One region of the Kytococcus sedentarius DSM 20547 genome, then DNA from elsewhere that is predicted to be linked to it. Evidence: predicted binding sites of a transcription regulator. Region 1 holds the regulator's gene; the other holds the start of a gene.
The links. The regulator LexA, encoded in region 1, represses DNA repair genes until DNA is damaged. The targets are predictions, from matches to a motif close to TCGAACANNTGTTCGA.

Region 1 (14,724 bases):
TCGGTGGCCGGTGCCCGGTGGGGCGTCCAGGCCTCGGTCCTGCGATGGGTGGCGCTGGCAGCGCTCCTGCTGGTGGTGGCGCTGGGCGGGTGGACCTGGTGGTCCGGCCGGCAGGCAGCGCCGCACCCGGTCGAGCGGCCGGCGGACGCGGACGTTCAGGGTGCGGAGACGGTGGCCTCCGGGGAGGCAGGCTCGGCCGGCGCCGTCGGCGGTGACCCCGCGGCTCCGGGTCCGGCGGGTGCCCAGGACCCGTCCCCGGGCGCGGACGCCGGGCAGGACCCGGCGTCCGGCGCGGCGAGCGCCCAGGCCGCGGCGACCGTCCACGTCGTGGGGGAGGTCCGCCGCCCCGGGGTGGTGCGGGTGCCGGCCGGGAGCCGGGTTGGGGACGCGGTGGAGGCCGCCGGCGGTCTGACCGGGCAGGCGGACGAGCAGCGCCTCAACCTGGCCCGGCCGGTGACCGACGGGGAGCAGATCCTGGCGCTGCGTCCCGGCGAGGAGCCCCCGTCCCCGGCGGCTGCTGGTGGGCCCGGCGCTCCGGGGGCGGGTGCACCCGGTGCCCCGGCGGGCGGCGGCGCGGCGGGTGACGGGGGCCCGCTCGACCTCAACACCGCCGACCAGGCCGCGCTCGAGGAGCTTCCCGGCGTGGGGCCGGTGACCGCGGAGCACATCCTGGCCTGGCGGAAGGAGAACGGGCAGTTCACCACCGTGGACGAGCTGATGGAGGTCAGCGGCATCGGGGAGAAGACCCTGGCCACGCTGCGGCCGCACGTGAGGGTCGGGTGAGCAGCCACGCGGCCGGGGCACGTGACCGGTCACGGCTCGACCTCCGGCTGCTGGTCCCCGCGCTGGTCGCCTGGGCGGTGGCTGCCGCCGGCCTGGCCTGGGGCGCCCCGCTGCGCTGGGCCTGCGTCGGCGGGTGCGCCCTGGTGGCCGCCGGTGGCCTGTGGTGGTTCCGGCGGCCCGGGCGGGACCGCGCCCGGGTGGGGGCGGCGGTGCTCACGCTCAGCGGCATCCTCACTGCCCTGCTGCTGGGGGTCTCCACCCTGGCCGAGACCTCCCGGCAGCAGGGCCTGGTGGCCCGGGCCATCGCCGAGGAGGCGGTCGTCAGCGCCGAGGTCACCCTCACCGCCGACGCCCGGCGGGTGGTGAGCGAGGGGCGCTTCGGACGCAGCGAGCTGGTGCTGCTGCGGGCCCGGGCACACCGCATCGAGCACCGCGGGCAGGAGTCGGCGGCCAACGCGCCGGTGCTGGTGATCGCGCGGCCCGGCTCGGGCTGGGACGAGCTCACATGGCGCACCCGGCTGGAGGTGACCGGCCTGGTGGAGCCCAGCGACCCCGGGGACGACGTGGTGGCCGTGCTGTCGCCGGCGAAGGGGCCGCAGGAGGTCCGGCCGCCGGGCGGGGGCTGGCGGGTGGCCGAGAGCCTGCGCGAGGGGCTGCGTGAGTCGATGGACCCGGTCTGGACCGATGCCCGCGGCCTGGTGCCCGGCCTGGTCCTGGGCGACACCTCGCTGACGCCCGAGGAGCTCACCGAAGCCATGAACGAGACCGGCATGACCCACCTCAGCGCGGTGAGCGGGTCCAACGTCGCGATCGTGGTGGGTGCCGTGCTGTGGGTGTGCACGGGGGTGGGCGTGCCGCGACGCCTCAGACCGTGGGCGGCCGCGTTGGCGCTGGGAGGGTTCGTGGTGCTCGCGCGCCCCGAGCCGTCGGTGCTGCGCGCCGGGGTGATGGGCGGCGTGGCCCTGGTGGGCATGACCGCCTCGCGCCGGGCGGCCTCGCTGCCGGCACTGGCCACGAGCATGGTGCTCCTGCTGGTGTGGGACCCGTGGCTCGCGCGGTCCTACGGGTTCGCGCTCTCGGTGCTGGCCACGCTCGGCCTGGTGCTCTTCGTGCGGCCCTGGGCCGAGGCGCTGCGGCGGCGCTGGCCGGCGGTGCCCGAACCGGTGGCGCAGGCGTTGGTGATCCCGGTGGCCGCGGCGCTGACGACGGCCCCCGTGGTGGCGATGCTGCAGGGGCAGGTGAGTGTGGTGGGCCTGCTCACCAACCTGGCTGCGGCCCCGCTGGTGGCCCCGGCGACGGTCGGCGGTGTGGTGGTGGTGCTGGTGCACCCGGTGGCCGAGCCCCTCGCCGACGCCATCGCCTGGGTGGCCGCGGCTCCGGCGCAGGTGATCGGGTGGATTGCCCGGGCCGGGGCCGCGGTTCCCCACGGGGCGGTTCCCTGGCCCGCCGACGGCCGGGGAGGGCTCGTGCTGGCGGTGGTCCTGGCCCTGGTGGTTGTGAGCGGCCCCCCGCTGGTGCGTCTGCTGGCCCGGCCCGGCCGGTGGCGCGACATGGTGACGGCCTCGGCCGGGTGCACGGCGCTGGTGCTCGGGGTGCTCTGGGCCGGGCCGCGCCTCCCTGCGGCGGTGCCCGGCCTCGGCAGCGCCGGCGCCGCGACCGACTGGCGCGTGGTGATGTGCGACGTGGGCCAGGGGGACGCCTTCCTGGTGCGCACCGCTCCCGACCGTGCGGTACTGGTGGACACCGGACCCCCTGGCGCCCGCACGCCCTCCTGCCTGCGCGCAGCGGGGGTCCGTGCCCTGGATGCCGTGGTGGTCACCCACGCGCACGCCGACCACTCGGGGAACCTGGGAGCCGTGCTCGATGCGGTGCCCGTTGGCGCCGTCTGGGCGTCGCCGTCCGAGCTCGCCCGTCCGATGCAGCCGGGGCACCCCGCGGAGTGGCGGGAGGTCGCGCGCGCCCGGGGCACCCCCATCGAGCCGTTCGCCGCAGGGGACCGGGTGGACCTGGGTGCGGCCCGCCTGACGGCCGTGTGGCCCCGCGCCGGGGTGGACGTGGCCCCCGACGACCGCCGCAACGACGGCAGCCTCGTGCTCCACGCCGAGGTGGGAGCGGCCGGGCCGGCAGCAGGGGCGGCCGGCGGTGCCTGGGTCCCGGCAGACGGTGGTGCGGCACCGGTGCGGGTGTTGCTCACGGGGGACCTGGAGAAGACCGGTGGGGCGGCGGTACAGGCCCTGACCGCCGAGGTGCCCGTGGACGTGCTGAAGGTGCCGCACCACGGGTCGGCCCGCCAGGGGGAGGCACTGCTGGCCCGGGGCGCGCCGCTGGCGCTGGTGAGTGCCGGCCGCGACAACGACCACGGCCACCCGGCGCCGGCGACCCTGGAACGGCTCGACGCCGCGGGAAGCACCGTGGTCGGGACGGTCGAGCACGGAGACGTCGCCGTCGGGGCCAGTGACACGGGTCTGTGGTGGGCCCGCTTGTGACCGGCAGCCGCCGGCGGAGCAGCGCGCTCCACCGTGGCCGCTCCGCCCGTCACTGGCTCCCCGCCCGTCGCCGGCGCACCGTCCCCGCGGCGCCGGCGCCGTCAGCCGCCGAAGTGCTCTGCGAGGTCGTCGGGGTCGCCCAGCATGCCGCCGCAGGCGGCCAGCGGGGCGACGAGCAGCGTGGCCAGGACGGTCCGGCGTCCGAGGTGTTCCATGGGACCAGTGCCCCCCCGTGGGGCAGTGGCTCAGGCCGTCGGTTGCTCGGAGGCCATCTCGCCCGCGCGCCCGGACGCCGCAGCAGGACGCCCTCGCCCTGTTCGGCGTGCTCGGGCTGAGCGGGGAGGACCTTAGGGCCCAGAAGACCAAGCAGGCGGCATTGAATCTGTACTTCGAGCACCTGGAAGCGGCCCACGTCCTGGTGGCCAGGAGCGTCCAGGGCTACATGCCGCAGTCCCTCGCCAAGATCCTGTTCAGCGGCCTCACGGTCCCAGACGCGAAGGCCCCCTACGTGTTCCTCGCGGGAGGCAGCCACGGCGAGGACGAGGAAGCCCACCGGGCGGCAGCTCTTCACCCTGGCACTGTTCACCGCCCTCATCGGCCGCAAGATGTTCAGGGCCGTCACGATGGACACGACAACCCTGCGCGACGCTCCGCCGCCGGAGTACGCGATCGTCGGGGAGATGCTCATGCCCGAGCAGCTCGTGCGCTCCCTGGACCTGTCGTCGCTCGACGCGATCCAGCACGCGGCGGACGAGCTCAAGGTGACCCCCAGTGCGCTGGTCGTCCGCGCCCAGGGCCTCAAGCTCCTCGGGTGGGACGTGGCATGCGAGCACCTGCGCGAGCTCGGCGAGGCCTTCCGCGGCAGGCCGAAGAAGCAGGCGCGCCAGCCCAAGCCAGTCAACGCCGTCCGCAAGTACAACGGGCGCAGGTTCACGCGCGCGATGCTGGCCGCGGTCGACGACGGCGCGATGAGCCCGGGCGAGTTCTGCCGGGTCGTCGGCGCTCGCAAGATCAAGCCCGAGGACCTCGACGAGCTCGGTAGGGCGGTCGGTTGATGGACGACGTCGTGCACCGTGTTGGACGGTCCCGCACCGTCGAATTGGGCCCAGCCTGCGGTACAATGACGGCATGCCCACACGACGCGGCCCGAAGAAGTACCGCCGACGCATCACGGGTGCATCCGCGAGCGCCACTGGCGGTGGACTCTCCTCCTCGCTGGTTCGCACCGATGGAGCCGAGCTCCAGTCCCTCGTCGACTTCATCGACGCTCGCCGTGCCTTCTTCGAAGACATCGCCCTAGAGGTCGGCGACCAGGTCACGAAGTCAGTTTCCGAAGCCAGGGAATTCGCGCGCAGCACACTGAGCTTGGTCGAGAGTGAGGAGGCCGCCGAGATCGCACAGGAGATCCAGCAGGCGTGCATTGAGTTCCTCCGCGCGTACAACCCGCCCGCGACGCCTACCAACTATCCAGATCCCCAGCTGCTCGCGAACCAGTTGCGCGCGTTGAGGACCGAGGTGAATCGGTACGTGGCGCTGGCGCTTCATCTATTCGGAGTCTCTACCCCTCGCAACCTGGACCTCAGCGACGTCGACGTGACTGCGAGGGTGATGTCAGACGTGTGGCGCAACAAGCCATGACGTGGGCCCGAGTTGCTGCAGAGTAAGTCATAAGGTCCACAGCACCCCGACCTGTCAACGACGCCCAGCGCACGGTGCTCGACTGGCTCGCAGCCGGCGGCTCCCATGACCCGCCGCGCCCGGACATGAAGCAGAGCGCAGCAGCGCTCGCCCCGCGCGGCCTCGTCCACCTGCCGCCCGGGCGGCAGGTGGACGGCAGAGCTCACGGACGCGGGTCGGTACTTCGTCGAGCACGGCAGGTACCCGGGGGAGCCCGAGAGGGACGAGGGGCCGGCGACGCCGCGACGGCGCGGTGCCGCGCGCCCCGCTGGGCCGAAGACCACGCGGACGTCCCCGGCGGCCGCCGAGGAGCCGGAGCCCGTCGTGGCATCGCAGGAGCGCGAGGCGCAGGTCCCGCTGCGCCAGGTCGTCCGTCGGCCGCCCCCGGCCGTCAAGGAGCTCAGGGACCGGTCCGGACGCCTGCCGACGCCCTTGCGCCGCCGGTGCGTGCTGATCGCCCACGCGCTCGTCACGGGGGCGCTGGCGCGCGGGTGGATGGTCAAACCCGTGGAGGCGCGCCAGGAGTCCGACGGCTACCGCGGCACCTACCTGCGCTACGACAGCCAGGCTCTGCTCCTGCTCGACGCCGGGCACGCTCCCGTCAGGATCGTGTTCAGCGAGGTGACGAAGCGGTGTCCCCACGAGGACACGAAGGAGGAGGCTGCTCGTCGCGCCAAGGGCCAGTACGCCTGGACGCCGACCTACGACTACGTCGGCGACGGCCGGCTGCGGCTGCACCTCACGGACCGCGACGGGAGGAAGACCGGCGCCTCGTGGACCGACGGTGCCCGCATCACGGTCGAGGACCGGCTGCCCGAGGTGCTCGCCGCCGTCGACGAGGCGAGCGAGCGAGCCGTGCGGATGGAGCAGGAGCGCCGCCGCCGTGAGGAGGAGGAGAGGCTGCGTCGGGAGGAGGCCCCTGAAGGTGCCGCACCACGGGTCGGCCCGCCAGGGGGAGGCACTGCTGGCCCGGGGCGCGCCGCTGGCGCTGGTGAGTGCCGGCCGCGACAACGACCACGGTCACCCGGCGCCGGCGACCCTGGAACGGCTCGACGCCGCGGGAAGCACCGTGGTCGGGACGGTCGAGCACGGAGACGTCGCCGTCGGGGCCAGTGACACGGGTCTGTGGTGGGCCCGCTTGTGACCGGCAGTCGCCGGCGGAGCGCGCCCGCCCGTCACCGGCCCATCACAGCGGTGGCGCCGTCAGCCGCCGAAGCGCTCCGCGAGGTCGTCGGTGGTCGGGTGTCCGGCATCGCGGGCCGTGACGACCTGCTCGGGGGCCATCTCGCCCGCCGCCCGGCACAGCGAGTCCATCATCGCGGCCACGGCGGGCACCCGCAGGAGGTCCGCCGTGGTGACTGCGTGGATGGTCCGCTCCGAGCGCTGGCTCAGCGGCAGCGCCACCACGCCCTCGTGGCGGACGTGGCGCAGCACCATCCGCGGCACCAGCGCCGCCCCGAGCCCTGCGGAGACCAGCCCCAGCACCGCGACGTAGTCCTCGGTCTGGAACTCGACGCGGGGGATGAACCCGGCCTCTTGGCCCAGGTGCATCAGGTGGCCGCGGCAGCGGGCGCACCCAGCGATCCAGGGGTCGTCGGCCAGCGCGGCGAGGGCCACGGTGTCGCCGCCCGCCTGGGGGTGGTCCTCCGGCAGGGCGATCAGCATCTCGTCGGTGAGGATGTCGCGGATCTCCAGCCCGGCCAGGTCGTCCACCTCGCGCCCCACGGGGGTGCCGCTGTGGGAGAAGGCCACGGCCAGGTCGCAGCGGCCGTCACGCAGGGCGGCCAGCGACTCCGGCGGCTCCGCCTCGGTGAGCTGGATCTCGATGGCGGGGTGCTCGGCGCGCAGGTCGCGCAGGGCGTGGGGCACCAGGGCGGCGCTCGATGAGGGGAACGCGGCCACGCGCACCCGTCCGGACTGCAGTCCGGCCAGGGCGCTGAGCTCCTGCTCGGCGGTGTCGAGCAGGCTCAGCACGGTGACAGCGTGCCGGGCGAGGACCTGCCCGGCTTGGGTGAGCCGGACGGTCCGTCCTTGGCGCTCCACCAGAGGAGTGCCGATACGTCCCTCCAGCCGCCGGACCATCTGCGAGATGGCCGGCTGGGTGTAGCCCAGTGAGTGGGCAGCCGCCGTGAAGGACCCCTGCTCCGAGATGGCACGCATGATGCGCAGCCCTGCCGTGTCAATCATCCCTCAACTGTAACCTCTTGTTTGGCGCGGGAAAAGTGTCGCGCCATTGTGTAATCCGTCTCAAGCGCCGAGGATGGGGTCATGGTCGCCGCTCCCACCTCCGCCCCCGCCGTGGACGCCGTCCACGCCGCTGCCCCGTCGGCCCCCGCCGTGGACGCCGTCCACGCCGCTGCCCCGTCGGCCTCCGACGCCTCACAGCCGGCCCCCGGTGCCGCCGGGACGCGCGACCTCGCCTGGCTGCGCGACCAGTTCGCCACCACCGGGGGCTACCTCAACGCCGCGACCTGTGGCCTGCCGACCCGCTCCACCACCGAGGCGATGGCGCGCGACGCCCGGCGCTGGACCACCGGCGACGTCTCCCCGGTGACCTACCACGACGACGTGGAGCGCGCGCGGGCCCTGTACGCCGGCCTGGTGGGTGTCCGTCCGGAGCGGGTGGCCACGGGCTCGCAGACCTCCGTGTTCGCCGGCATGATCGCCGCAGGGGTCCCCGACGGGGGCGAGGTGGTCGTGGTGGACGGCGACTTCTCGAGCCTCGTCTACCCCTTCCTGGTGCAGGCCGACCGCCCGCACCCCACCCGCGAGGGCGGCCGCATCACCGTGCGCTCCGTGCCCCGGGCGGAGCTGTGCTCCTCGCTGGGCGAGAACACGGCCGCGGTCGTGTTCAGCCACAGCCAGTCCGCCTGCGGGAGCCTCACCGGCATCGATGAGGTGACGGGCGCCGCATCGGAAGTCGGCGCCCTGACCGTGTGCGACACCACCCAGTCCGTCGGCTGGTCCCCGGTGGACGCCTCGGCGGTCGACGTCACCGTGTGCTCGGCCTACAAGTGGATGTGCCACCCGCGCGGCGTCGCATACATGACCGTCTCGGACCGGGCCATGGAGGCACTGGTCCCGGTGAACGCGGGGTGGTACGCCGGCGAGGTCATCTGGGACTCCATGTACGGCCCGGCCATGCAGCTCTCCGGCCGCGCCTCCCGCTTCGACGTCTCGCCCGGGTGGCCGCTGTGGCCCGGGGCGGTCGCGGCGCTGGAGGACTTCGTGCAGGTGCCGGCGACGCAGCTGCGTGACCACTCGGTGGCCCTCACCAACGCGTTCCGGCGGGGGATGGGCCTGGATGACTCCGACTCGGCGATCGTCAGCCTGGGCCTGCCCGACGAGGCCGCCGTGGCCGCTGCGCGCGCGGGCCTGACGCTCTCGCAGCGTGCCGGGGGAGTGCGCCTGAGCTTCCACGTGTGGAACACGCAGGCCGACGTCGAGGCCGCCTTGGGGGTCCTCACCCCCTTCGTGTCGTCCACTGCCGGGGGATCCCTGCGGGGCTGAGCCCCGGTCCGGTGTGGTGCGCTGCCGGAGGGGGCGCACCACACCGATCGGCACCCCGTCGCCGTCCCGGGGCACGGGCCCGATGTGGTGTGATGCTTCCGTGCCCGAGACCCACCTTCCGGACCCCGCCGGCGCGCAGATGGCTGCCGCCCGGGACGAGGCGCACCACGGCCCCAGCTGGCGCGGTCCGCGCCGGGGCACCGCGCTGTGCCTCTCCGGTGGGGGCTTCCGTGCGGCGCTGTTCCACCTCGGGGCACTGCGCCGCCTGAACGAGCTGGGGATGCTCGGGCAGCTCCGCACCGTCTCGGCCGTCTCCGGTGGGTCCATCGCCGCGATGCTGCTGGCCGACCCGCGCCTCGAGTGGCCGGACCCGCACGACCTGTCCGAGAGCATCGACTCCGCCGACCTGGTGGAACCCGATCCCACCGCCCCGCCGCTCCCGCGCGGCGACACCGTGCCCGGTGGGCTGTTCTCCGCGCCGCGAGTCCGCGGCTTCGACGAGTACGTGGCCGAACCCCTGCGCCGCCTGACGCGCCAGAACCTGCGCACCCGGGCGATGGTGTCCGGCTTCGGCCCCAAGGTGCGCCGCTCGGCCGACACCAGCTCCCGCGCGCTCGCCGACCGCTTCGTCGACCACATCGACTGGTGGGCCCGCGACCTGCGCGACGGCCACCGCACCAGCGGGCCCGCCGTGGTGGTGGAGGCCACCGAGCTCGCCCACGGCGTGAACTGGACCTTCGCGGACTCCCGCGCCCACCCGCCGCACGGCCGGGTGGGTGACTACCGGCTGGGGTACGGCGCGCCACCGGCGGGGCTCCGCATCGCCGATGCGGTCGCCGCCTCGAGCGCCTACCCGCCCTACTTCGCCCCGTTCGACCTCGAGGCCTCCGCGTTCGACCTCTCCGGGGGACGCGTGGGGCAGGTCGATGCGGCTGCGGCGCCCCGCATCGACCGCACCATCCAGCTCGTGGACGGGGGGATCTACGACAATCTCGCCCTCGAGCCGGTGTGGCGCGACCACGCCGGGGTGCTCGTCAGCGACGGGGGGGCGGTCTTCCGCGCCCGCAGCGCCCGGACGCCGCTGGGCCGGATCCTGCACGTGATCTCCATCGCCTCCGGCGGCGGTGAGGTCACCCGGCTTCGGTGGCTGCACTCGGCCTTCAACTGGGGGGTCCTGGAGGGGGCGACCTGGGCGATGGACTCGCGCGTGCCGCAGAGCTACCCCATCGAGGTGGCGGTGCGGATCAACCAGATCCGCACGGACATGGACTCATTCAGCGAGGCCGAGCAGAAGATCATCGAGCGCCACGGGTACGGGGTCGCGGACTCAGCGGTGCGCCGCTACGCCCCGCAGCTGATCATGCGTGACGCGCCGGCGCGCTACCCGCACCCCGAGGTGGCCGATCCCGACGTGGCGCTGCGGGCGCTGCGGGGCTCGGGGCGCATGTCCGTGCTGGGGCGCCGTCCCCCTCGCTCCGGGAGGGAGCGTCGTGTCCGCTGAGGGGGTGCCGGGCGCCGGTGGGTCGGGCGACCAGGGCGTCCCCGAGCTGGCGCCGGTCGTGACGCTCCCGCCCCCGGTGGAGGCCGCGCCGCAGGAGGTCGAGGCGCTCGCCCGCCTGCTGGAGCGCCACCGCCTGGCCGTGGTGACCGGGGCGGGCATGTCCACCGCATCGGGGATCCCGGACTACCGCGGGCCCGATGGGGTGCGCCGCGTCCAGCCGATGACGATCGGCGACTTCCGCGCCGGCCCCGAGTCGCGACGCCGGTACTGGGCGCGGGCCTTCGTGGGCTGGGAGCGGTTCACCGGGGCGCAGCCGAACGCGGGGCACCGCCTCCTGGCGGCGCTGCAGACCGAGGGCGTGGTCTCCGGTGCCGTGGCAGGCATCACCGGGGTGATCACGCAGAACGTCGACGGGCTGCACCAGCGGGCCGGGTCCCCGGACGTGCTCGAGCTGCACGGGACGCTCTCGGCCATCGTCTGCCTGGTCTGTGGGGCGGCCGAGTCGCGCGAGAGCATCCAGGCGCGGTTGGCCGCGGCGAACCCGCACCACCGCGACATCGTGCTGGGCGGGGCGCAGGTGCGGCCCGACGGTGACGTCGCACTGGACGAGGAGACCGTGGCCGCGTTCCGCACGGTGGAGTGCTTGGTCTGCGGCTCGGACGAGCTGAAGCCGGACGTCGTCTACTTCGGGGAGAACGTCCCCAAGCCGCGCGTCGCCGACGCCTACGCGATGGTGGACGCCGCCGACGGCCTGCTGGTGCTCGGCTCGAGCCTGAAGGTGATGAGCGGCTACCGCTTCGCGCGGCACGTGCACCGCGCCGGCGGGCCGGTCGCGGTGGTCACCCGGGGGTGGCACCGCGCCGACCGCGAGGCGAGCCTCACGATCGACGCGATGGTGGACACGACCCTGGCGGCCGTGGCCGACGTGCTCGGCGTGGGGATCAGACCCGACGCAGCACCGCGGTGACCTTGCCCAGGATGGTGGCGTCGTTGCCGTCGATGGGGTCGAACAGCGGGTTGTGCGGCTGCAGCCAGATCTGGTTCTTGACCTTCTTGTAGGTCTTCACCGTCGCCTCGTCGTCGAGCATCGCGGCCACGATGTCGCCGTTGATGGCGGCCTGCTGGCGGCGCACGACCACCCAGTCGCCGTCGCAGATGGCGGCGTCCACCATCGAGTCGCCCTTGACGCGCAGCAGGAAGAGCTCACCGTCGCCCACGATCTGGCGGGGGAGCGGGAAGACGTCCTCGATGTGCTCCTCGGCCAGGATCGGGCCGCCGGCGGCGATCTGCCCCACCACCGGTACGTACGAGGCCGGCGGGTGGTTGTCCGCGGCCTCGGACGGGTCCCAGGTCTCCTCGTCGAGCTTGCGGTAGCCGCGGTCCCCGGGCCAGGCGGCATCGAGGATCTCCAGCGCCCGGGGGCGGTTGGGGTCGCGGCGGATGTAGCCCTTGCGCTGCAGGGCGTTGAGCTGGTGCTGCACGGAGCTGGCCGAGGCCAGCTCCACCTGCTCAGCGATCTCACGCATGCTCGGCGGGTACCCGCGCTCGTCGATGGAGCGGCGGATGACCTCCAGTACACGCGTCTGTCGTTCGGTCAGTGGCTCGGTGTTCCGCAGCCCGGGCTCGTTCTTCCGGATGGCCATGGTGTTCCCCCTTCGCGGGTCGTCGAGGCGGTCGTCGTCCGTCGTGGCCGGATCACGCCGCCGCCATCGTGAGGACCAGGTCCTCATTCGATTCGTTGAGATTCCAACGATTCCTCGATGTTGTCGGTGGTCACCGCTTGACTTCGGGTGTTGTCGGGAGATCGCTCCACCCGCTCCCCGGGAGACCCGGTGAACCAGGTGGGGAGCAACGAGCTCCCGCCAACCGTGTGGTCACAGACTACGACGGAAAGCCTGCCAGCGCGGACATTCGTTCGGGCGTGTCTTGGCGATCGTCGCTCACCTGTGCTACACATCGTACAGAGTTGCGACGGACACACGTCTCAGCCTGTGGATGGACCCGTACGACGCGTTCGAACAGGGACCGGTCCCCGGGGTCGAGGGTTCCGTTCGCCCGACCGAAGGAGATGGCATGACTGCGATGACGATGGAGATGAGGCCCGCCGGCCGACGAGCTGTCGCGGGCGGACGTGCTGGAACGACGGCGCCGCGCATGCGCCTCACGGCCCGGGGCCGGATGGCCCGGCAGCTGCTGGGGCTCGCGCTGGCCGTGGTCGTGGTGCTCCTGCTGGCCTGGCAGGCCGCGGGGGTCGGCGGGGACGCCGGCTCGCAGCGGGTCGTCGTCGGGCCCGGGGAGACCCTGAGCCACGTGGCGGCCGAGCACCTGCCGGGGATCCCGGTGGAGCAGGGCGTGCTGATGGTCCAGGAGGCCAACGGTCTGGGCACCTCGCAGGTGGAGGCGGGCCAGGAGCTGGTCGTTCCGCGCCCCTGAGCCCTGGGTGCCCTGGGCGGTGCTCGACCGACCGGGACGGGTGTGGGCCGTGCCGGCGGGGGTGTTCAGTCGAGGGGCGTGCCGGTGGCGCGACGCCACATCGGGCCCAGGCCCTCGAACGGTGCGAACCACCCGGAGATGTGCACGTCCATCACCACACCCTTGATGCCGGCGGTGAGGAAGTCCCCGGCACCGCGGACGATCTCGATGGGCTCCTTGGCCAGGAGGTCGGCGGGCTGCTCGGGGTCGATCATCCCCTGCTCCACCGCGAAGTGCCGCGCCCGCTCGCTGCTGGTGAAGCCCAGCAGCATCATCACGCCCTCGATCTCGGCGGCAGCGGGGGCGACCGAGCCCTCCGGGCCGGCCGGCAGGAACCACCAGCGGGGCAGCGCGAAGCCGACCTTCCACAGGGCGGTGATGGTGTCCTGGTCCCCGCGGTTGCGGGTCATGGCGTGCAGGCGGTCGGTCTCGTTCGGAGCGGGCATCGCGAGGTCCATGGCGCCACTCCACCACACAACCTCGCGCGGCGGGTGACGACACCGCCACAATGGGTTCCGTGAGTGCTCGCCGACGTCCCGCGCCCGGCCCCTCGGGGGTGCCCCGGGCGAGCGCGCGCCCCGGCCGGGCAGCCCGTCGAGCAGCCGTCGCACTCTCTTTGGCAGCAGTGGTCCAGGGGCTGGGGTTCGGCGGCGCGGCGCCCGCGGGTGCGGCCCCCTCCGGCTCCGTGCCCGTCGCCGCGGACCGGGCGGGAGCCCACCCCTCGTGGTCCGCGGACCCCACGCCCTCCTGGGGCGTGGACTCGCTGCCCTGCCGGGACGTGCTGTTCGTCGGCGTGCGCGGCTCGGGGGAGAAGGCCCCGTGGGGCGGAACGGTCGAGGGTGTGCGGACGATCCTGTCCGAGGAGCTCGACCGGCCCGCCAACCAGATCTGGCTGGACTACCCGGCGGTGTCCCCGCACACGCTGGGGACCCACGACCTCGAGGCGCACGTGCTGGACCCGGCCCCTCCCAGCTCGGACTACTTCGACTCGGTGGAGGAGGGCTCCCAGGAGCTCACCCGCGTGCTTGGCCAGAGCGCCCGGCGCTGCCCGGGCCAGCAGGTGCTCCTGGTGGGCTTCTCGCAGGGCGCACAGGTGATCACCCGGGCCGTCGCCGGCGGCGCGGACAGCTCGACGCTCGCCGGCGCGCTGCTGCTCGGGAACCCTGCCCACCACCCGGGGCAGAACGCCCGGGAGGTCGACGGCCAGGTGGACACGCCCGCCATCGGTCTGGCGGCCACGCTGACCTACCTGCGCGCGCAGGCCCGCCCCGGTGACGACACCACGCGGCGCGAGGCGGTGCACAACCTGGTGGACGAGGTCTTCGCCCTGCACGAGGGCAAGGTCTCCAACGGGGTGATCGCCGGGACCCTGAACACCGCGCACGAGGTGGTGCCCGCCCGGCTGTACTCCCGCATCCTCTCCGTGTGCAGCGAGGGTGACCTCGTGTGCGACGCGGCCCCGGCGATGAGCCGGATGCTCACCTCATCGAGCTCGATGCAGGACGAGTTCGCCGCCGCCCGCCCAGTCCACGGCGGCTACAGCACCGACGTGGTGCGGACCGCCGCCGAGGAGCTCGCCCGGCTGGTGGGCGAGGCGGCTGCGGCCCCGGAGGAGCCGTCGGGGCCGCCCCCCGAGCCGTGGGTAGACCCGCCTCCCAGCGACGACCCGGGGGCCGGGCCCACCGTGTCGCCCTCGGGGGACGCGGAGCCCACGGCGGACACCTCCACGGGCGCGGGCGACGGCCCCGAGGGTGGGTCGGGTGACGGCGACGCCCGGGCCGCTGGTGCCTCGGGGGAGACGGGGCCGGCGTGGCTGGTGCCGCTGCTGGCCGGCGCGGTGGGTGTGCTGTCGCTCACCACGCTGGGCCTGTCGTGGGCCCTGTGGAGGCGCCGGTGAGCCCCTGGTTCACGCGTCGCCGCCTCATCGGCCTCGTGGTGCTGCTGGCGGTCGTGCTCGGGCTGGTGGTGGGTGACGTCTTCCTGCGCCAGTACGTGGAGAACCGTATCGAGTCCGAGGTCGGCCAGGTGGCCGACGGGCGGGTGACGGCGGACGTGGAGGGCTGGCCGGCCACCTGGCAGGTCGTGCGGGACGACTACGACCGCATCACCGGGCAGGTCGACGGCGCCGTGGCGACCGTGCTGGCCGAGGAGATCGTGCTGGACGTCGACGTGGTGGCCCAGGACGTGCGCGGCCTGGCCGGGGGCGAGGTCGTCATCGGCAGCGGCTCGGGCAGGGCGGCGACCCGGTGGGAGGACCTCTCCCGCGTGACCGGGGTGGAGCTTTCCGGCGACGAC
Region 2 (14,724 bases), 810 kb from region 1:
CGCCTGCGCGCGGCCCTGGCCGCCACGCTCGTGCCGACCTACGGCATCTACGCCGGCTACGAGCACTGCGAGGCGGTGCCGCGCCCGGGTGCCGAGGAGCACATCGACAACGAGAAGTACCAGTACGTCGACCGCCAGTGGGAGCTCGACCCCGGGCCGGGCGGGTGGGAAGCCCTCGACCAGCAGGCCCACGAGGCACTGGTGGCCGCCCGCGCCGCCGCCGGCGTGACCGACCGCCCCGACCTCTCGGGCTTCCTGGCCCTGCTGAACCGCTTCCGGGCCGACCACCCGGCCCTGGCCTGGCTGCGCAACCTGCACTTCCACCCCACCGACCACCACGAGGTGATCGCCTTCTCCAAGCGCCGCGTCGTGACCGGACCGGACGGCGACCCCACCGACGACGTGGTGTTGGTGGTCGCCAACCTCAACCCGCACACCACCGTGGAGGCCACCGTGCACTGGGACCTGGGCGCCCTCGGCCTGGAGCCGGGCACCACCTTCGCCGCCCACGACGTGGTGACCGGCGACACCTGGGACTGGTCCGATGCGGTGTACGTGCGCCTCGGCGTGGACGCCGAGCCCGTGCACCTGGTGGAGCTGGTGCGGTGAACGCCTTCTCCGCCATGGACCTGCACCAGCCGGGCCTGCGCCATGACCCGCACTGGTACCGCACCGCGGTCTTCTACGAGGTGCTCACCCGTGCCTTCGACGACACGACCGCCTCGGGCTCGGGGGACTTCAGCGGCCTGGTCCGGCGCCTGGACTACCTGCAGTGGCTCGGCGTCGACTGCCTGTGGCTGCCGCCCTTCTACGCCTCCCCGCTGCGCGACGGCGGGTACGACATCGCCGACTACACCGCGGTGCTGCCGGAGTTCGGCACCCTGCCGGAGTTCACCGAGCTGGTGAGCCAGGCCCACGCCCGCGGCATCCGGATCGTCACCGACCTGGTCATGAACCACACCAGCGACGCCCACCCGTGGTTCCAGGCCTCCCGCTCCGACCCCACGGGCGAGTACGGCGACTTCTACGTCTGGTCCGACGACGACACGAAGTACGCCGAGGCCCGCATCATCTTCGTGGACACCGAGGAGTCGAACTGGACCTTCGACCCCGTGCGCCGGCAGTTCTACTGGCACCGCTTCTTCAGCCACCAGCCCGACCTCAACTGGGCCAACCCCGCGGTGCGCGAGGCGATGTTCGACGTGGTCCGCTTCTGGCTGGACCTCGGGATCGACGGGTTCCGCCTCGACGCGGTGCCCTACCTCATCGAGACCGACGGGACGAACGGCGAGAACGACCCCGAGACCCACGCGATCCTGGCGGACCTGCGGGCGATGGTGGACCGCGAGTACCCGGGCCGGATCCTGCTGGCCGAGGCCAACCAGATGCCGCACGAGGTCGTCGACTACTTCGGCACCCCGGAGCGGCCCGAGTGCCAGATGTGCTTCCACTTCCCGGTCATGCCGCGGCTGTACTACGCCCTGCGCGAGGAGAAGGCCGCCCCCATCATCGACGTGCTGGACGAGACCCCCGCGGTGCCGGCCGGGGGCCAGTGGGGCACCTTCCTGCGCAACCACGACGAGCTCACCCTGGAGATGGTCTCCACCACCGAGCGCGCCGCGATGTACGGCTGGTACGCCCCCGACCCGCGGATGCGGGCGAACGTCGGCATCCGCCGCCGCCTCGCCCCGCTGCTGGACAACTCGCGCGCCGAGCTGGAGCTCATCCACGCGTTGCTGCTCTCGCTGCCCGGCTCACCCTGCCTGTACTACGGCGACGAGATCGGCATGGGCGACAACATCTGGCTCGACGACCGCGATGCGGTGCGCACGCCGATGCAGTGGACCCCGGACCGCAACGCCGGGTTCTCCACCGCCGACCCGGGGAAGCTCTACCTGCCGGTGATCCAGTCCCTGGCCTACAACCACACCGCGGTGAACGTGGAGTCGCAGATGGCCCAGGGCCACTCGCTGCTCAACTGGATGCGCGGCATGCTGGCGGTCCGCAAGCAGCACAGCGTGTTCGGGCTCGGGGACTTCACGGTGGTGGACGCCGACAACCCCGCCGTGCTGGCGTTCACCCGGTGGGTGGCCCAGGACACCCTCGAGGACGCCACCCACATGGTGGGCGAGAACGAGGTGCTGTGCGTCATGAACCTCTCCGACCGCCCGCAGGGCGTGCGCCTGCACCTGGGCGAGGACCACGCCGGCTCCGCCCTGGCCGACCTCTTCGGTGGCCGCGGGTTCCCCGACGCCGACGAGGCCGGCGGCCTCCACCTGACCCTGGGCTCACGGCAGTTCTTCTGGTTCGGCCTGCGCCGTGACGAGCGCCGCGATCAACGCCGCGACGCGCTGCCCGGACAGGGGCACCACTCCCCCGCGCCGCCGGCCTCCGGAACGCCCCGCACCGACCGACCCACCACCCACCACGAGACCCCCGGGGGGCAGCACGCATGAGCACCGCGACCCTGAAGCACCTGCTGGAGGACTGGCTGCCGCGCCAGCGCTGGTTCGCCGGGAAGGGCCACACGCCCCGCCTGCAGCGCATCGGCACCGTCCGTATGGGGGACGTGGTGGACCCCGCGGGCCAGACCGTCGCCCTGTCGACCGTGTACGTGGCCGACCGCGCCACCGTGCCGGCGACCGTGTACCAGGTCCCCCTGTCGGTGCACCCGCTCCCGTCCGGTGACGCCGGCGACTCCTCCGACGGCCCCGGCAGTTCCGACGGTTCCGGCACGGACGCAGGGAAGGGGGCGGCCCAGCCGGTGGGTGGCCGCATCGGGGAGATCTCGCTGGCAACGATGGGGCTGTCCTCCGACCCGCTGGCGCGCGGCACGGTGCACGACGCCGCCCACGATCCGGCCTACGCAGCGGCCGTGATGGCGATGGCCGACCGGGAGAGCACCTACGGCCAGGGGGTGGCGACGATGCGGGGCAACCAGCTGCGTCCGCGGCGGCCCCACAAGGCTCCCTACATCGTGACCGGCTCCCGGGTGTTGCCGGGTGAGCAGTCGAACACCTCCATCATCGTGACCACCCTGGGCGGGCGGCCCAACGCACCGCAGCGGGAGACCGCGATCGTCAAGCTGTTCCGTGTGGTGCAGGTCGGTGCGAACCCCGACGTCGAGCTGCAGCTGGAGCTGGCGCGGCAGGGCTCGACCGTCATCCCCACCCCGCTGGGCGCGGTCGAGGGGTCGTGGCCCGACCCCGAGACCGGGGAGGAGCGCCGCGGGCACCTCGCCTTCGCCAGCGAGTACCTGGGGGACGTGGACGACGCGTGGCGGGTGGCGCTGCGCTCGGCGGCGCGCGGCAAGAAGTTCCTCAAGCGCGCCCGCCGTCTGGGTGAGTCCGTGGCCCAAGTGCACGCCGAGCTGGCAACGGCGCTGGGGACCGTCCAGGTGGACCACACCCACCGGCAGGAGCTCACCGACCGGTTGCGGACACGCCTGCAGGCCGCCCTGGCCCAGGCACCGGAGCTGGAGCCGCTCCGCGCGGAGGCGACCGCCCGCATCGACGCGTTGGAGGCCCTGTCCTGGCCGGCGCTGCAGCGGGTCCACGGCGACCTGCACCTGGGGCAGGTGCTCGACGTGCCGGACCGGGGCTGGGTGGTGCTGGACTTCGAGGGCGAGCCGCTGCGTCCGGTCGCGGAGCGCCGGGCACCCGACCTCCCGCTGCGGGACGTGGCCGGCATGCTGCGCTCCTTCGACTACGTCGCCGGCTCGCTGGCCCACGATGAGTCCGAGGGCGCGGACCACGAGGCGACGCTGGCCGCCTGGGTGCAGGGGGTACGCGCTGCCTTCCTGGAGGGCTACCGCTCGGTGGCCGGTGACCGAGGCACCGAACCCCGGCTGCTGCTGGAGGCCCTGGAGGTCGACAAGGCCTTCTACGAGGTGGTCTACGAGCGCCACAACCGGCCGGACTGGGTCGACATCCCGGTCTCGGCGCTGGAGCGACTGCTCGGCACCTCCGTGGGCAGCGCCGAGGCAGGCACCGAGCCGGGCGAGCCGACCACCGCCGCGCCCAGCGGGACGGCGGCCACCGAGCCGGGCGCCGAGGAGCACGGCACCACCGAAGGCGCACGCCCCCAGGGCGGGGCCACGCGCCTCGAGCTCGCCCCCGCGCCGCAGGACGGGCACCCGGGGACCCAGCCCACCAGCCCCCCGGCGGAGCCCACGGACCCGGCCGGGATCAGCCGGGAGGAGGCCCACCGCATCGTGGAGGGGCGCTCGCACGACCCGCACGCCGTGCTGGGCCTGCACCCGGTGGCCGACGGCATCGTGATCCGGGCCCTGCGGCCGCGGGCCCGCCGCGTGGTTGCCCTGCTGCCCGACGGCTCCCGCCACGAGCTGCACCACCTGGCCGATGGCATCTTCGGGGCCCACCTGCCGGGGCAGTCCCCCACCGACTACCGCCTCGAGGTCGTCTGGCCGCTGCCTGCGACCGCGGACGAGGCACGCTCCGACCACGCCGCGGAGGCCCAGCCCCGGGTGCAGGACGACGGCTACCGGTACCTGCCCGGCGTCGGGGAGATGGACCTGCACCTCATCGGGGAGGGGCGCCACGAGCGGCTCTGGACCGTCCTGGGCGCCCACGTGCGGACGCACGACGGCCCGATGGGGGCGAGCTCCGGTGTCGCGTTCACCGTGTGGGCGCCGCACGCCCACGGGGTGCGCGTGGTCGGCGACTTCAACCACTGGGACGGTACCGGCCACCCGATGCGGGCGCTGGGCAGCAGCGGCGTGTGGGAGCTGTTCGTGCCCGGCATCGGCGCCGGCGAGCGGTACAAGTTCCAGATCACCACCGCCCAAGGGACGACGGTCACGAAGGCTGACCCGATGGCGCGGCGCACCGAGCTGCCGCCCGCCACCGCGTCGATCGTGGACGACAGCCATGCCGAGGGCTACCCATGGACCGATGCGGACTGGCTGGCGCGGCGGGCGGAGGGAACTCCACAGACGGCGCCGATGAGTACCTACGAAGTGCACCTCGGCTCCTGGCGGCAGGGCCTGGGGTACACGGAGCTCGCCGAGCAGCTGGTGCAGCACGTCACCGACCTGGGCTTCACCCACGTGGAGCTGCTGCCGGTGGCCGAGCACCCCTACGCCCCCAGCTGGGGCTACCAGGTGACGGGCTACTACGCGCCCACCTCGCGCTTCGGCAGCCCCGACGAGTTCCGACACCTGGTGGACGCGCTGCACGCCGCCGGTATCGGCGTCATCCTGGACTGGGTGCCCGGCCACTTCCCGAAGGACGAGTGGGCCCTGGCGCGCTTCGACGGCCAGCCCTTGTACGAGCACCCCGACCCCCGCCGCGGCGACCAGCCGGACTGGGGCACGCACGTGTTCGACTTCGGCCGCCACGAGGTGCGCAACTTCCTGGTCGCGAACGTCCTGTACTGGATGGAGGAGTTCCACGTCGACGGCATCCGCGTGGACGCGGTGGCCTCCATGCTCTACCTGGACTACTCGCGGGCGGCGGGTGAGTGGCTGCCCAACCAGTACGGCGGGCGGGAGAACCTCGAGGCAGTGCAGCTGCTGCAGGAGACCAACGCCACCGCCCACCGGCTGTTCCCCGGCATCGTGACCATCGCCGAGGAGTCCACCGCGTGGCCGGGCGTCACCGCCCCCACCCACGAGGGGGGCCTGGGGTTCTCCATGAAGTGGAACATGGGCTGGATGCACGACACCTTGGAGTACGCCTCCAAGGACCCCGTGCACCGGCAGTTCCACCACCACGAGCTGACCTTCTCGATGGTGTACGCCTACTCCGAGAACTACGTGCTGCCGATCAGCCACGACGAGGTCGTGCACGGCAAGGGTTCGCTGGTCACGAAGATGCCGGGAGACACCTGGCAGAAGTACGCCGGGGTGCGGGTGTACCTGGCGTTCATGTGGGCCCACCCGGGCAAGAAGCTGCTGTTCATGGGCAGTGAGCTGGGGGTTCCGCGGGAGTGGTCGGAGGGGACCTCGTTGGACTTCGACATCGCCGGCGACCCCCTGCGGCACGGCGTGCAGTCCGCCGTCCGGGACCTCAACCGGCGCTACGCCGAGCTGCCCGCCCTGTGGCAGCTGGACCACCAGCCCACCGGGTTCCGGTGGATCGATGCGGAGAACGCGGCCGGCAACATGGTGAGCTTCCTGCGCTTCGGCGAGCGCCCGGGCGACCCCGGCGGCACCCTGGCCGTGCTGGCGAACTTCTCCGGTGCCCCGCACGAGGACTTCCGGGTGGGCCTGCCCCACGCAGGTCGCTGGCGCGAGGTACTGAACACCGACGCCGTGGAGTACGGCGGCTCGGGCGTGGGCAACCTCGGCGAGGTGGTGGCCGAGGACGTGCCGTGGGACGGGCTGCCGGCCTCGGCGGTGGTGCGTGTGCCGCCGCTCGGCGCGGTGTGGTTCACCCCCGTCCAGGAGGGCTGAGTCCGTCCGGCGGGTTCGTTCCGCCGCAGGGGCTACCCAGGCGGACCGGACACCCCTTGGATTCATGCCCCCGCCCAGCCCACCGGATTGATTGCGGCCCATCGGATCGATCGCGTTGCACGGTCACGGTGGGTCCCCGTCCTCATGCCAGATCCACCGCTCCCCCACCCGGGTGCCGGTCAATCCGTCCCGGTGGACGATCGTGTGGTGCCGCTGGCAGAGCAGGGCCAGGTTGCCGAGGTCTGTCGGGCCCCCATCGGCCCAGTGCTTGATGTGGTGGGCGTGGCACCACCCGGGTGGTCTGTCGCACCCGGCGAAGGTGCACCCGCCGTCCCGTCTGGCCAGTGCGCTGCGCTGGGAACCGGTGGCCAGTCGCTCAGCGCGCCCCTCGTCCAGGGGCATCGAGTCCGTGCCGAGCACCTGGGGGATGATCTGCGCGTCGCACGCGGCCTGCCGCACCTGGGCCGGCGTGAGGACCTCCCCGGACACGGTGGTGGCGAAGCCCGTGGGGCCGGCATCCTCGACCGGGCCGCTCAGTCCGCGCCCCCAGCCGGACCGGGTGGCACCGCCCGTGCGACGCGCCAGCTCCGCCGCGAGGGTCTGGTGGTCCATCGTGATGATCAGCGTGGTCGCCCCGGAGAGCCCGCACCCGCCCGCGGTGCCGTCGCGGTCCGCGGCCTGGGCCCGCGTGATGAGCTCCATGAGCGCGTCGGCCCGTCGACGGGCAGGCGTCCGCGGGTCGCGCACCGCGACGCCGTCCCCGTCCTGGGTGGGCCGTGGAGCCGCCAGCCCGTCCACCGCGGCGCGCAGGCGGGCGGCGTCCGGCTGGTTGAGCTCGGCCGTGAACCGCACCAGCCCCGACGGCAGCGCTCGCTCGGTCAGCGTGGAGCACTCCTTGGCGTGCTCGTCCCGCTCGTCGAGCGTGTGCTGCCCGTACCGGGCCTGGATCTCCCGGGTCAGCTGCCCCAGGGCCCGGCTGCTCGCGGACTGCCCCATCGAGGTCAGGTTCTCCGCGTGGGTCAGGTAGAAGCCCAGCACGTCCTCCCGCTCCGCCCCGGGGAGCAACGGCCGCACCTTCTCCGACTCGCGGAGCATCACGTGGGCAGCGGTGACCGAGACCCCACCGCCCCACACCGCGTCCGCGAGCGGCCCGGTCCCCGGTTCGCGGGTCGCCTCAGCCACCTGGGCCACCGCGTGAGCGCGTCCCGCATCGACCACCCCGGCCTGCTGGCGGACCCACGCCGTGGTGCCCGCACACCGCGACTCGTTCACGACCCCCCGGCCGAGTGCCTCGGCAGTCACACCCGTCATCGCCGCCTCGGCCGCTCGCACGAGCGACCCGAGGATGCCCACCGACCGGGCCAGGTCCCCTGATCCCACCCGCCAGAGGTGGGGCCGGGCCGTCTGCAGGGCCTCCACGATGGCGGCGGCCCGCTCCAGCAGCGCCAGCGGGTCCGCGGCCAGGTCATCGGCGGCAGACGGCGGCCCGGCGGAACCCTCGGGTGCGTGGACCGGCATCGCCGGTGAGGACGACACGGGAGCACTGGCCCACGCCGGTGGTGTCTCGGCGCTTCGGCTCGGCCAGCTGGTCTGACGGTCCACGTGCTCACCCTCTTGTCACGCCCCCGGACGGCCGCTGGGCCGTTCGGTGTCGATCCCCCGACCGACACCTTGAGAGTACACAAGTCACCCGCCAACGGCAACACGTGTTCGATACCTGTGACAGAGGCACACGGGGTCGCCACCACCGGTTCCAGGACGACGCACCGCCCGCGGGACCGTCCCCCGCTCTCAGCGCACCGCCGCCGTCGCCCTCAGAACAGCGCGCTCATGAGCTGGCTGCGCGCCGTGCGCACGCGCGGGTCGCTCGACCCCACCATCTCGAACAGCTCGAGCAACCGCTCGCGCACGGCATCGCGATCCTCGTCCGTGGTGACCTTCACGGTGTCGATGAGGCGGGCGAAGGCGTCCTCCACGTGACCCCCCATGAGGTCGAGATCGGCGGCCTGCATCTGCGCCTCGATGTCGGTGGCGTCCTTGGCGGCCGCCTCGCGGACGGCCGTGGCGTCCAGCGACCCGGCCCGTTCCAGCAGCACCACCTGCTGCCGCCCCAGACGCGCCTCCTCGTCACCCGGCTCCTCGGCCAGGCGAGCGTCGAACGCGGCCACCGCGGCGGCGAAGTCCCCCGCATCGATGGCGTCGTAGGCCGCCTGCACGTGGGGTGACAGCGGCTCCTCGACCGGCTGCTCGGGCTGCTCCTGCCCACCAGGCTGCTCGCCCTGCGTGCCGGCCTCGGACACCGATCCGGAGACGCCCGGCTGAGCACGGCCGGTGACCCCGTTCTGCGCGGCGGCCTGCAGGAGGTTCTGCATGACCGCCCGAACCTCCTCCTCCGGCTGGACCCCGGCGTACAGCGGCATCGGCTGGCCCATCATCACCGCGATGGTCATGGCCTCGGGCAGCTCGGGGATCTGGAAGGCCTGCAGCATCTCGGGCTGGGCGACCACGTTGCCCGTGGCGAGGCGGAAGCGGCCCTCGAACTCGATGGCAAGCCGCTCCATCATCTGGACGTACTCCAGCGCGCCGGGGATCTGCGGGCTCCACAGCACGAGCACGGCGGGCACCACCGCGGAGTCCTGCAGCACCTCCCCGAAGCTGTCGAGGTCCACGGCCACCACGGTGGACCGCGGGTCGCCGCCAGCGGGAGCCGGCTGGCCGGCGGTCCCACCCTGCTGTGGGGCGCCGGCGCCGGGCTGCTGCCCACCGGACATGGCGGCCTGCATCTGCTGCTGCTTCATGCCGCTGAGGTCAACGGCGCCGTGGAGGCTGGCGCGGGAGAAGGGCTGGTTGGACATGTTTCCTCCTGGGCGGCCCGGGACCAGGGCCGGCATCGATGCGGGAGCGTGCGGGAATCCCTCCGGGGATGTGTTCTGCCTCCACGATACGCAGCCGCCGGCACAGCCCCCTCGATGAGGGCCACGCCGGCGGCATCGAGCCCGCCCGACCTCGCCCGCTGGGCTGGCGGGCCGCGGGGCGCTCAGGGCACGCGCAGCTCGCGGATGGGTTCCCGTCGGCTAGCCACCACCGCCGGAAGGATCGCAGACAGTAGAGCCGTCGCCAGTGTCAGCACGCACAGCGCCAGCGTGAAGGACACCCCGGGCAGGGGATCGGCCGTGGCCAGCAGCACCGCCACGGAGACGTCCACGCCGAGCATGAGACCCACCCCGGCCAGGACGGCCGTCTGCGCCAGGATCAACCCCACGATGAGGCCCCGGCTGGCACCCAGCGCACGGCGCCGGCCGAAGTCCTTGCGGCGCATCATGACCAGGCTGAAGAGCAGGACGGCCAGCAGACCACCGGTGACAGCCAGCAAGGCGAGCACAAGACCCCGGGAGAAGGACCCGAGCTGGCCTCCGACGAGGGACCGCAGGGCCGCGAGGTTCTCGCTGGTCTGCAGGCTGAGCTTGGAGGGGTCATCTGCCGCGGCCACCGACATCACGGCATCGCCGACGGCGGGGACCAGCTCCGGCGTGCGGGCGATCACCACGATGGTGCTCAACCGTTCGTCCCCCCTGGCGTCCGGTTGGGGGACGATCACCAGGGGTTCGAGCTCCTCCAGGAAGTCGGGCACGTCGAGCTCACCGGCCACTCCGTAGGACGTGCCGGAGGTCGCCGTGACTCCTCCGCTGGCATCGGGCATGCCCAGGTCCTGCAAGGCCTGCGGGGACGCCCACGCGAGCCCGCCCGGGATGGGCGATGCCGGTGGCACACCGAGCCGCTCGAGGTCCCCTCCGTACAGCGATCGGACCGGCGTCGTCTTGCCCTCTGGGACCGCCGAGTTCGTGGCGTCGACCGCCGCGGAGAAGCCCCCGAGCCACTCGATGCCCTCGATGCCGCTCATGCGGTCGATGGCGCTGCTGGTCAGACCCGCCTCGGCCTCTGCCCGCACGACGATCGTCCGGGTCCCCTCGGAGTCGATGGTCGACAGGACCCGCTGCTCCGCGCCCACGGTCCGTCCCGTGGTCAGCATCACCGCCAGCACCATGCCCAGGACCATGACTACGGTGACCGCCGAGAGAACGGGCTGCGACCTCACGGACGCCAAGGCCTCCCGCACGACCAGCCTGATCACAACCGAATCTCCCGGTCGCAGGCCGCCGCGAGCTCCGGGGAGTGCGTGACGAGGACGACCGCCGCCCCACGCGAGGCGTGCTGACGTAGGGCGTCCACTACGACCCCGCTGCTCGCGGGATCCAGGTTTCCGGTGGGCTCGTCGGCCAGCAGCACCGACGGCTGGTTGAGCAGCGCCCGGCACAGGGCGATGCGCTGCGCCTGCCCGCCCGACACCTGCCCCGGCTTGCGCTCCGGGGGCAGGTCGACCCCGAATCGCTCCATGAGCTCGCGCGCTGCGCCGCTCACGGTGCTGCGGGCGACCCCGCGGTAGAGCGCGGTCTCGGTGACGTTGTCCAGCACCGTCCGCGTGGTGTCCAGGGCCGCGTCCTGGAAGACGAAGCCGAACCTCTCGGCCCTCAGACGGGCCAACTCGGCGTCCTTGCGCGGCACCGCATCGACGCCGTCCAGCAGGATGGCACCGGAGGAGGGCCGCAGCATCAGGCCCAGCAGGTACATGAGCGTCGACTTCCCCCGCCCGGACGGTCCGGTGAGCGCCGTCATCGACCCGGCCTCGAAGGCCGCGTCCCACTCCTGGAGGAGCGGCTCCTGCGGCGTGTAGCCGAAGGACAGTGCGCGTGCCTCCAGCCGGGGCGGGCTGTCCCACCCGGCGCGGGTGCTCATTCCTGCGCCGCCCGCTGTGCGGGTACCTGCACCTTCGTCCCGGCGTCCACGCCCGAGATGACCGACATCCCCTTGGCCGATGCGGTGACCTCCACCGGGAGACGGCTGCCGGCCTCATCGATCACCGCCGTCTGACCACCGGCCTCGGTGATGAGGGCCGAGGACGGGACCACGAGCCCGCTCACCTCCTGGACGGTGATGATCTCCGAGCGCAGGGAGGACTGTCCGGTCACCGGCACCTGGGCGCACTGGTCGGCGCAGACGGGCCCCTCATCGAGGCTGTCGAGGGTGATGTGGACCGTTCCGGAGCCCTCGTCCACGGACTGACCGCCCGCGGTGGCTGACCAGGCGTCCCCCTCGGGCGAGGTGATGTTCACCCGCGCGCCCGTGGGCACCATGGCCGCCTGCGCCGTGGTCACCGGCATCTCGAACGAGGGTGCAGCCGGGAGTCCCTGGAGAGCCTCCTCCCCACCGCTGAGGGTGGCGCCAGTGCGGACGACCTCGGTGTCGAGCGTCACGCGGGCCGGGAGGGACGGCACGTAGATGACGTCGCCTGGGCCGACGACACCGGTGGCATCGATGCCCTGGGACCTCTGCCAGGCGCGGATCGCCTGCACCGTGTCCTTGCCGGCGGTGCCATCGACGGTCCCGGCGAAGTGACCGCCCTGCATCAGAAGCTGCTGGAGCTGCTTCACGTCGGCGCCTTCCGTGCCTGCCCCGATCTTCCGGAACGCGGGCACCTTCCCCTCGGCGATGGTCACGGGGCGCAGTTCGACCTCGTACAACACGTCCCCCGCGCTGACCTCGTCCCCGGCCTCCACCACCACGCGCGTGACGACGCCGGAGGCTCGGTTGATGCCCAACGGGGTCGTGGTCCACTGGGCGGTGGTGTTCAACGAGATCGAGGAGCCGATCTCCCCCTGTTTCACCGGCACCACCGTCGCGGCCGGTGCCTCCAGCGGGTCCTCGGCGGGGCGCAGCACGGTGAGGGCCGCCCAGGCCACTGCCGCACCAGACAAGAGCAAAGCCACAGCCGCGGCGAGGCGCCATCCCCACCGAACAGGGTGTCCCCCTGGCTCAGTGGTCACCCCCGCTGCGCCTTCCACTCCTCGATGGAGACGCCGTCCCACATCACGGAGCCCGGCATCATCTGTGGGCACTGCGCTTCGAGGTCGTTCCACGCCTTGTTGAACTGCTCGGCCGAACCACCACCTGGAATCTGGACCTGCTCGAACGGAAAGAACGGCCTCTCGCTGGTCCACCTCTCCAGGAACACCGACTCGCTGGGAATGTTCGTGATCGGGTGACCCGCCTCTTCCAGGCACGGCACCACGAACTCGGTCGTCCACGCGTACTGCTGGCGCAACTGGTCATCGCCCCACTCCTGGTCGTACCGCGCCGGCGTCGGGTACATCTGGGCGCACACGTACTGCGCCTCTTTGTACTTGGATTCCTGTCCCTCCGGAACGTCAACCCCACCACCCGAGTCGACCGACCACCCCGACTCCCGCAAGCACTGTGTCAGCACCTCATCAAGTTCCTCAGTCGCGACGTAGCGGACTACCTCGACCTCTGGAGGGTCAGATAGTTCGTAGTATTCCGCCAACTGCTTCCCCGCCTCTTCCCAGTGGGCCTTCTCCGCGGCAGCCGACGCTTCGGCGTCGGAAGATGGCTCATCGACCTGGCCCCCAGAGCAGCCGGTCAGCGCCACCACACCCGTGCTGACCGCGACCATCAGGGCACGGCCAGCACGAGTGGATTTCTCAAGCGCAGCTGGCACCTGCACTCCTCATCGTGCCGTTGGTCGAAGTGCTCATCTGACTCTCTCCCTGTGACAGCCACACCCGTCCAAGGCGTGTTGTGGATCACCCTTGGCCGACCTCATGACCGTAGACCCGCCTACCCCCCCGTCAATACCCTCTTCACTCCCCGGCCAGATGCCGTTCCACGCGCTGCACCTTTGCCTCCAGCTGGCCGGTGAACCCGGGGCGGATGTCGGCCTTGAGCACCAGCGACACCCGGGGCGACTCGGCCGAGAGCACGTCCACGCACTCCTTGATGACGGCCATGCACTCGTCCCACTCCCCCTCGAGGGTCGTGAACATCGAGTCCGTGTGGTTGGGCAGTCCGGAGGCGCGCACGATGCGGACCGCCCGGGCCACGGCCTCACTCACCCCGCCGTCCGGGCCCTCGGACGACGGGGCGATGCTGAATGCGACCAGCATCGGCGCCTCAGGCCTTCGGCACGCGGACGACCAGGGCGTCACCCTGACCGCCACCACCACAGAGGGCCGCGACGCCCACGCCGCCGCCGCGACGCTTGAGCTCCATGGCCAAGCTGAGGACGAGCCGCGCACCCGACATGCCGATGGGGTGGCCCAGGGCGATCGCGCCACCGTTGACGTTGACGATGTCCTCGCTCACGCCCAGGTCCTTGGCACTGGCGATGCCGACAGCGGCGAAGGCCTCGTTGATCTCGAACAGGTCCACGTCCTCGACCGACAGGCCCTCCTTGGCCAGGGCGGCGCGGATGGCGTTGGCCGGCTGCAGCTGCAGGCTGGAGTCCGGGCCGGAGACCACGCCGTGGGCCCCGATCTCGGCGATCCACTCCAAGCCGGCGGCCTCGGCAGCGGACTTCTTCATGACCACCACGGCGGCGGCGCCATCGGAGATCTGCGAGGCCGAGCCCGCGGTGATGGTGCCCTCGGGGCTGAAGGCCGGGCGCAGCTTCGCGAGGGACTCCGGGGTCGTGTCGGGGCGGATGCCCTCGTCGGTGGTGACCTCGAGGGGGTCGCCCTTGCGCTGCGGCACGCTCACCGGGGTGATCTCCTCGGGGAAGATGCCCTTCTCGGTGGCCGCGGCTGCGCGCTGGTGGGACTGGGCGGCGAAGGCGTCCTGCTCCTCGCGGGTCAGCTCACCGCCCCGGTCCTCGCGGTTGGCGGACTCGGTGAGACCCCCCATCGCCTGGTCGGTGAAGGCGTCCCACAGGCCGTCGAGGTCCATGTGGTCCTTGAGCGTGACGTCGCCGTACTTGAACCCGCCACGGGACTTCGGCAGCAGGTGCGGGGCGTTCGTCATGGACTCCTGGCCGCCGGCCACGACGCACTCGAACTCCCCGGCGCGGATGGTCTGGTCGGCCAGCGCGATCGCGTCCAGCCCCGAGAGGCACACCTTGTTGATCGTCAGCGCCGGGACGTCCATCGAGATGCCGGCGTTCACGGCGGCCTGGCGCGCCGGGATCTGCCCGGCGCCGGCGGTGAGCACCTGGCCCATGATCACGTAGTCGACCGATGCGGGGTCGACCTTGCCCCGCTCGAGCGCCGCGGCGATGGCGTGGCCACCCAGCTCGGCGCCGGACAGGCTGCCCAGGGCGCCCTGCATGCGGCCCATCGGGGTACGGGCACCGGAGACGATGACGGTGGTGTTCTCGGACATGGTTTCCTCCACAGGGTCTGACGGGCTCGGGTGACGCTGTGCCGAAGCCTACTGGCCTGTGGTCCCGGCCACACCGGGGT

Region 2: the regulator LexA is predicted to act here: its motif matches at 8,114-8,129, upstream of KSED_RS13495 (HNH endonuclease signature motif containing protein).

The regions. Positions count from the first base shown of each region.
Region 1 covers NC_013169.1:1,781,744-1,796,467, reverse strand. Annotated here, with positions in the region: gene KSED_RS15335 (helix-hairpin-helix domain-containing protein) at 1-783, shown strand, start outside; gene KSED_RS08485 (ComEC/Rec2 family competence protein) at 780-3,269, shown strand; gene KSED_RS08480 (hypothetical protein) at 3,893-4,324, shown strand; gene KSED_RS08475 (DUF6650 family protein) at 4,398-4,907, shown strand; gene KSED_RS14920 (hypothetical protein) at 5,271-6,062, shown strand; gene KSED_RS08465 (LysR family transcriptional regulator) at 6,150-7,133, opposite strand; gene KSED_RS08460 (aminotransferase class V-fold PLP-dependent enzyme) at 7,215-8,456, shown strand; gene KSED_RS08455 (patatin-like phospholipase family protein) at 8,557-9,957, shown strand; gene KSED_RS08450 (Sir2 family NAD-dependent protein deacetylase) at 9,947-10,924, shown strand; gene lexA (transcriptional repressor LexA) at 10,899-11,600, opposite strand; gene KSED_RS14915 (LysM peptidoglycan-binding domain-containing protein) at 12,031-12,390, shown strand; gene KSED_RS08435 (hypothetical protein) at 12,456-12,887, opposite strand; gene KSED_RS13700 (cutinase family protein) at 12,947-14,326, shown strand; gene KSED_RS08420 (LmeA family phospholipid-binding protein) at 14,323-14,724, shown strand, end outside.
Region 2 covers NC_013169.1:967,978-982,701, reverse strand. Annotated here, with positions in the region: gene KSED_RS04655 (maltotransferase domain-containing protein) at 1-609, shown strand, start outside; gene treS (maltose alpha-D-glucosyltransferase) at 624-2,456, shown strand; gene glgB (1,4-alpha-glucan branching protein GlgB) at 2,453-6,415, shown strand; gene KSED_RS13495 (HNH endonuclease signature motif containing protein) at 6,539-7,951, opposite strand; gene KSED_RS04635 (co-chaperone YbbN) at 8,230-9,270, opposite strand; gene KSED_RS04630 (ABC transporter permease) at 9,453-10,511, opposite strand; gene KSED_RS04625 (ABC transporter ATP-binding protein) at 10,544-11,209, opposite strand; gene KSED_RS04620 (peptidoglycan-binding domain-containing protein) at 11,206-12,213, opposite strand; gene KSED_RS14855 (hypothetical protein) at 12,294-12,989, opposite strand; gene KSED_RS04610 (thiamine-binding protein) at 13,132-13,434, opposite strand; gene KSED_RS04605 (acetyl-CoA C-acetyltransferase) at 13,442-14,644, opposite strand; gene KSED_RS04600 (amidohydrolase) at 14,724-14,724, opposite strand, start outside.